DNA from 3 places in the Pseudarthrobacter sp. MM222 genome. Region 1 is predicted to be linked to each of the others. Evidence: predicted binding sites of a transcription regulator. Region 1 holds the regulator's gene; each other region holds the start of a gene.
The links. The regulator LexA, encoded in region 1, represses DNA repair genes until DNA is damaged. The targets are predictions, from matches to a motif close to TCGAACANNTGTTCGA.

Region 1 (2,263 bases):
GAACCGGCCGGCTGTTGTTAGGCCGGGGCGCTCCCTGGCCGGGCTACTTGGCCGGGACGAACAGCGTTTGGCCGGGCAGCACGCGGGCCGCGTCGAGGTTGTTGAGCTGGACGATGTCGGCTACCACGTCGCGGGGGTCGCGATCGGGTGCGACGGATCCGGCGATGGCCCACAACGATTCCCCGGGCTGCACCGTAACGGACACGGTGGGAGTCAGGGACAGTTCCGCGGCCGAATCCGAGGCCTTGGCGGGGGCATTCAGGAAGCCGCTGAAGGACAGGATCAGTGCGGCCAACAGGATCAGGGGCACGCCGATGAAGACGAACCGTCCGCGACGGGTTAGCCGCAACGGCGCCTGCCGGGCGCGGCCGGTGCCGCCGGCCGAAGCGGCATGGCCTTCAGGGGCCGCGGAAACGGAGCGGCCGTACTCGCCGGATGCGGCTTGGCCAAAAGTGTCGTGAAACGCGCTTGAAGCTGACATGAACTGAGCCCTCCTGGACCATACTGTGCCGCCCGGCGTACTCCACGTACCTGCCGCCAACCGGCTTAACCTTCGAACATAGAACCGAACGCACTGCTGGGATCCAACCCGAGGCTTCCATCCGGACCAGCGTTGTTCGAACACATATTCGAACTTCACTAGACCAGTTTTAGCACCTATTAACGAACATTGTCGAGACTCGCTAGAACAAATGTTTGAAAAAGCCGGGTGGCTGGCCTACGTTTGAGGAACAGGACAACCACTTCTGCAGACGATCATCAGTAGTTGATCAGCGGGGTCTGACATTCAGGCCGGAGGGTCCCGGTATCTGCAGCCACGGCAGCCGGGCGGAATGAAAGGCAATGGCACATATGGCAGCACAAGCCACCGGCGGCAGGGCTTCCCAGCGGAGCCCGCAGTCAGCCAAGCCACCCAAGGGCCTCACCGTCCGGCAGAAGAAGATCCTGGAAACCATCCAGCGCTCAGTGACGGACAACGGCTACCCGCCTTCAATGCGCGAGATTGGCGACATTGTGGGCTTGGCGAGCCTATCCAGCGTGACCCACCAGCTTTCCCAGCTGGAGAAGCTCGGCTACCTGCGCCGCGATCCCAAGCGGCCCCGCGCCATGGAAGTTCTCATGCCGCTGACCCTGGATGAGGGCGGCACGAAGGTATCAGGCGTGGAAAAGTCCCGCGGTCTCCGTGCCGTGGGCGGGCTCTCCGTCTCGGAACTTGCCAGCGCCACGGATACCGCTATGGTGCCGCTGGTGGGCCGCATCGCTGCGGGCGGTCCGATTCTCGCGGATCAGGTCGTGGAAGACGTCATGCCGCTGCCGCGCCAGCTGGTGGGCCACGGAGAACTCTTCATGTTGAAGGTGGCAGGCGACTCGATGATCGATGCCGCCATCTGCGACGGCGACTGGGTCGTCGTGCGCCAGCAGGGCGACGCCGTCAACGGTGATATCGTCGCCGCGCTGCTGGACGACGAGGCGACCGTGAAGACATTCCGTCAGCGCGACGGCCACACCTGGCTGTTGCCGCAGAACACGCAATACGAGCCGATCCTCGGCGATCACGCCGTCATCATGGGCAAGGTTGTCTCAGTCCTGCGTTCCCTCTAGAGCCTGCGGTCCAGGGCCCCGTCCGGCACCGACGGGGCCCTTGGCGTTTTCCTGGCCCTTGGCGTTTCCTGGCCCGGCCGCCCGCCCGCGGCTGCTGTGCCCCGCGGCTACTGTGCGGCTTGGGCCGACGTCTGTGAGAGTCGTTCCAATGCCGCGACGGCGATTGCCGGATCGGTGGTCGGCCAGAACGGGGGCAGGGCTGCGCGGAGGAATCCGCCGTAGCGTTCCGTGGACAGCCGTGAGTCCAGCACGGCCACCACGCCCTTGTCCGTGGTCGTGCGGATCAGCCGGCCCGCTCCCTGGGCCAGGCGGATCGCGGCATGGGTGGCCGAGACACTCATGAAACCGTTGCCGCCGGCCTGGGCCACGGCCCGGGAGCGAGCCGTCATGAGCGGGTCATCCGGCCTCGGGAACGGGATTCTGTCGATGACCACGAGCCGGCAGGAGTCGCCGGGGACGTCAACGCCCTGCCACAGGGACATGGTGCCGAAGAGGCAGGTGTCCGGTTCATCGGCGAACTGGCGCACGAGCGCCGTCATGGTCGAGTCCCCCTGGCACAGGATGCTCATGTCCAGCCGGGGCCGCATCGCGTCGGCGGCGTCCTCGGCCGCGCGCCGGGAGGAGAAGAGGCACAGTGCCCCGCCGCCGGACGCGCGGATGA
Region 2 (2,263 bases), 860 kb from region 1:
CCGTGGGGAACGTGAAGAACGACTCCCCGGAGCTCATCCAGCCGGTAGGAAGCCTGTTCTAGCTCACAGCGTTACCCGGCCGCCGGCGTCGACCGCCCAGGTGGGATTGAAGGCGACCTCCCAGCGGTAGCCGTCAGGGTCGGCAAAGTAGCCCGTGTAGCCGCCCCAGGGCTGGGTCTTGGCCGCGGCGACAATGGTGGCACCGGCCGTCTCTGCGTCCGCCATCACGACGTCGACTTCCGCGGCACTGCCAAGGTTGTGGCTCAGCGTGATGCATGGAATGCCGGCCGGGGGATCGGTGGCCGCCTCGGACCGCATCTGGCCCGCATCCCAAAGCGAAAGGAGCAGGCCGTGATTGGCCTGGATGAAGAGGACTTCGCCCGGAACCTCCCGGTGGACGGGCCATTTTAGGCCATCAACATAGAAGCGGCGGGAGGCGTCAACACTGCGGACGCCGAGTGAAATTAAGTCGACTCGTGGCTGCATATTTCGATACTGTCATGCACATGTCCACAAATCACGCAGACGACAAGACCGCCCAGGCCGACCGGGAACAGCTCGCCGCAGTGCGGGTAGCAGTCGATGAGGTCGACGAGCAGATTGTGGCCCTGATTGGACGCCGGGAACGGCTGATCCGGATCGCCGGCACCCTCAAGGCCGACAGCGCCGAAGTGCGGGCACCGGGGCGGGTGGAGCGGGTCATCGAACACGTCAAGGCGACGGCGGAACACAAGGACATCGACGTCGACCTGGTGGAAAAGACGTACCGGGCCATGATCGATGCCTTCATCACGCTGGAGCTGGAAGTCTACAAGGCCGGCTCCTAGCAGGTCAGGCTTAGAGGGCCTCTTCCACCGGAACGTTGGCCTGGTACTCCCGGCCGTCACAGTCGCTGAAGGCTGTCATGAGGTGTCCTTTGGGGAGACCGAGGACCGTCTCAATCGGGAAGTTGCCGGTGATGGAGCTGCCTGAGTGCTCCACGCCCTTAAGGTCGAAATTTTCTTCGGTTCCGTCGTGGTTGAAGTAGTAAAAAGAAATGGCCTCGCCATTCATGAACTCAATCCCCAGCCTGCGCTGGTGGGAATAGTCCGGTTCGGCGGCCAGAAGGCCTACCACGAAGGCGCCCTGACCCGGGATATTTCCGTCTATATCGAACTTCGCCACCAAGGCGGCGTCCTTGGCGGCGATGCTGACGTGCTTCAGAAGTGCGTTATGGGAGCTCATGGCTCAATCCTGCTACCTGTGCAGGCGTCCGTCCACCCCCGATCTAGGTTTTGTCCGCACCCCGGCGTAGACTGTATTTGTTCGAAGATATATTCGAACAACTGCTTCCGGTTTTGCTGAATAGCTCTACCGGCGGTTCTTACAGGGGTTGGTCCGGGAGGCGCATTGGGCATGTTCAGCGAGTCAGTCGACGTCGTGTGCACACCCTCCGGTGCCCCGGCGGAGCTGGACTGGGCAGGCCGGCACTACACCGTCTGCGCCGAACCGGTCCGCTGGTACGAGCGGCGCCAATGGTGGGCCGAAGAACAGCGGGCACCGCTGGGGAGCGGCCCAGGGCTGGTGGACTCCGAGATCTGGCGGGTCCAGGTACGCCAGACAGATTCACCCGATCCGGAAACCCTCACCCTTGACCTGACCCGCTCAGTCGGCAGCGGCCGTTGGCGGCTGCTTAGGATCCACGACGCCCTGCTTCCACCGAAATCAGCATGAGCTTCACCCATCTCCACGTCTCAACCGCCTTCAGCGCCCATTACGGGGTTTCCTGGCCGGATGAACTGGCTGCCGCGGCTGCGGCTGACGGAGCAACCGCGCTTGCCTGCACAGACCGCGACGGCCTGTACGGGACGGTCAAGCACCTGAAGGCCTGCATGGCAGCGGGACTTGATCCGATCGTCGGCGTCGACCTTGCTGTCTTTGCCGACGACGGCGACCTCCGCACCCAGGTGGGGGGACGGGTCCTGGTCCTGGCCCACGGGCATAACAACGGCGCCGGCTACCGGGCGCTGTGCCGGCTGATCTCCGACGCTCATGCGCGCACCACCGGCAAGGCCGGAGGAGCGGTGCCTGTCGCCGTGACCAGGGCGGAGCTGGCTTCCCGGACCCTTCACCCCGAAACACTGCAACCGGTCCTGACCGTCCTGATCGGGCCGGACTCCGACGTCGGACGGGAAATGGGCGGCAGGCGCTACCTGCGCCCCCGCACCCTGTTCAAGCGCTGGCTGGACGCCATGCCGCCCGGGACGCTCGCCGCCGAGGTGGT
Region 3 (2,263 bases), 570 kb from region 1:
CCAGGTTCAGGTACTCGAGGCCGACGTCGAGGAGGAAAGTCAGCCGGGCCTGAATTTCCTTCAGGACTTGGTGCGCGATCTGGGCCTCGCGGTCCGTGAGGACCAGGTTGTTCAGGAAGTCGGCGCACTCGCGCATCGGCAGGGCAGCTACCTGGGCGATGTTATGGCCGTTGATCAGCACCGAGAGGGATGCCGGGTTCAGGCGCGCGCCGCTGCAGACCGGGCACGGGATCTGCCGCATGTATTCCTCGTATCGGTCCCGGGCCTTGTCCGAGTCGGTTTCGAGGTGCTTGCGGTGGACGTACTGGATGACGCCCTCAAAGCCGGTGCTGTACTTGCGTTCCCGGCCGAAGCGGTTGCGGTACTGCACCACCACCTTGTGGTCTTTGCCGTGCAGCACGGTTTGGCGGGTGTCCTCGGAGAGCTTGTCCCACGGGGTCTTCATCGAGAAGCCGAGTTCCTTGGCCAGCCCGCCGAGCAGCCGGTTCCAGTATTCCGTCGTTGCCGTCCCGAGGGACCAGGGCGCGATGGCACCTTCCGAGAGGGACAGCTCCCCGTTCGGGATGATGAGTTCCTCATCGACTTCGAGCTTCGTGCCGATGCCGCTGCAGGCGGAGCATGCGCCGAAGGGGTTGTTGAACGAGAAGGAACGCGGTTCGATCTCGTCGATCGCGAGCGGGTGCTCGTTGGGGCACGCGAGGTGCTCGGAGAACGCCCTGACGCGTTCCGCGTCATCGGCTTCGAGGTCCACGAATTCGGCGAGGACGCGGCCCTCGGCCAGCCCGAGGGCGGTCTCCACCGAGTCGGTGAGGCGCTGGCTGATGCCCTCCTTGACCACCAACCGGTCCACCACCACTTCGATGGTGTGCTTGAACTGCTTGCCCAGCTTGGGCGGATCACTGAGCTGGATGAGCTTCTCGTCCACCCGGGCACGCGAGTAGCCCTTGGCCGTCAGTTCCTTGAACAGCTCAACGAATTCGCCCTTGCGCCCGCGGACCACCGGTGCCAGGACCTGGAAGCGGGTGCCCTCCGGCAGCTCCAGCAGCTGGTCCACGATCTGCTGCGGGGTCTGCTTTGTCACCGGTTCCCCGCAAACAGGGCAGTGCGGGCGGCCGACACGGGCCCACAACAGGCGCATGTAGTCGTAGATCTCCGTGATGGTGCCCACGGTGGAGCGTGGGTTCTTGCTCGTGGACTTCTGGTCAATCGAAACCGCGGGCGAGAGGCCTTCGATGAAGTCGACGTCGGGCTTGTCCACCTGGCCCAGGAACTGTCGGGCGTAGGCGGAGAGCGACTCGACGTAGCGGCGCTGTCCCTCGGCGAAGATCGTGTCGAAGGCGAGGGAGGACTTGCCCGAACCGGACAAGCCGGTGAAGACGATCATGGAGTCCCGCGGCAGGTCGAGGTCCACGTTCCGCAGGTTGTGTTCGCGCGCGCCCTTGACCACCAGGCGGGACATGTCCGGACGCTTTACCTCGGGACGGGAATCGACGGCGCGGCCCGGTTTTGCGGCGCTCACCGGAACGGAGCCCATCGGGACGGTACTCATAGGTTCGGGCTTGTCATCAACGGCTGGATCTTCAGCTACGGCTTTAGGCACGCTACCAATGCTAATCGAAAACTTCTTCGAACATATATTCGCTGCTGTGTCCCAGCCCGGTAAATGCCGCCCGGTGTGTTAGCACGCCGTCATTCCCGGTCGTACGCGGCGGCCAGCAACTGGACGGCCTCCGCGAAGCTGGCGCCCTGGGCCTTCGCCGCCGCCGCAAAGTCCGCGGCGGCGGCGGACAGCGAACTCCAGGCCTCGTCCCGGGCGCAGACGACGGTGCCGTTGCGGCCCCGGGTCGCGACGATGCCGGCCGCTTCCAGTTCCTTGTAGGCGCGGGCCACAGTGTGCGGTGCGACGCCCAGTTCGGCGGCAAGGTTGCGGACCGCCGGCAGCCGGGTGCCCGGGGCCAGAGTGCCATTGTCCGCCCGTTCGATGATGTTGAGCCGGAGCTGTTCGAACAGCGGGACCGAGCTGGCCTGGTTTGGTTTCCAGACTCCGGGAAACCGGTCGGCAACGCTCTCGGCCGGGGTCACTGTTCCGGCCCCCGGCGGCCCGGGCGCTGTTCGCGAGGGGCGAACTGTGCTGCATACAGATCCGTGTACAGCCCGCCCACCGCCAGCAGCTGGTGGTGGGTGCCGTGTTCAACAATCCGTCCGTGGTCCATGACCAGAATTAGATCAGCGTCCCGGACGGTGGACAAGCGGTGGGCAATCA

Region 2: a site for LexA is predicted at 1,306-1,321, ahead of OM977_RS10800 (DUF6504 family protein). Genes of this name have one in related genera too.
Region 3: a site for LexA is predicted at 1,627-1,642, ahead of uvrA (excinuclease ABC subunit UvrA). Genes of this name have one in related genera too.

What each region holds. Positions count from the first base shown of each region.
Region 1 is NZ_OX352321.1:1,532,335-1,534,597, reverse strand. It holds gene OM977_RS06940 (LysM peptidoglycan-binding domain-containing protein) at 44-481, opposite strand; gene lexA (transcriptional repressor LexA) at 853-1,602, shown strand; gene OM977_RS06930 (ATP-dependent DNA helicase) at 1,710-2,263, opposite strand, start outside.
Region 2 is NZ_OX352321.1:2,393,529-2,395,791, reverse strand. It holds gene OM977_RS10820 (SOS response-associated peptidase) at 1-62, shown strand, start outside; gene OM977_RS10815 (VOC family protein) at 64-486, opposite strand; gene OM977_RS10810 (chorismate mutase) at 501-827, shown strand; gene OM977_RS10805 (hypothetical protein) at 838-1,224, opposite strand; gene OM977_RS10800 (DUF6504 family protein) at 1,390-1,713, shown strand; gene OM977_RS10795 (DNA polymerase III subunit alpha) at 1,710-2,263, shown strand, end outside.
Region 3 is NZ_OX352321.1:2,106,166-2,108,428, reverse strand. It holds gene uvrA (excinuclease ABC subunit UvrA) at 1-1,459, opposite strand, end outside; gene OM977_RS09515 (GntR family transcriptional regulator) at 1,690-2,082, opposite strand; gene OM977_RS09510 (ABC transporter ATP-binding protein) at 2,079-2,263, opposite strand, start outside.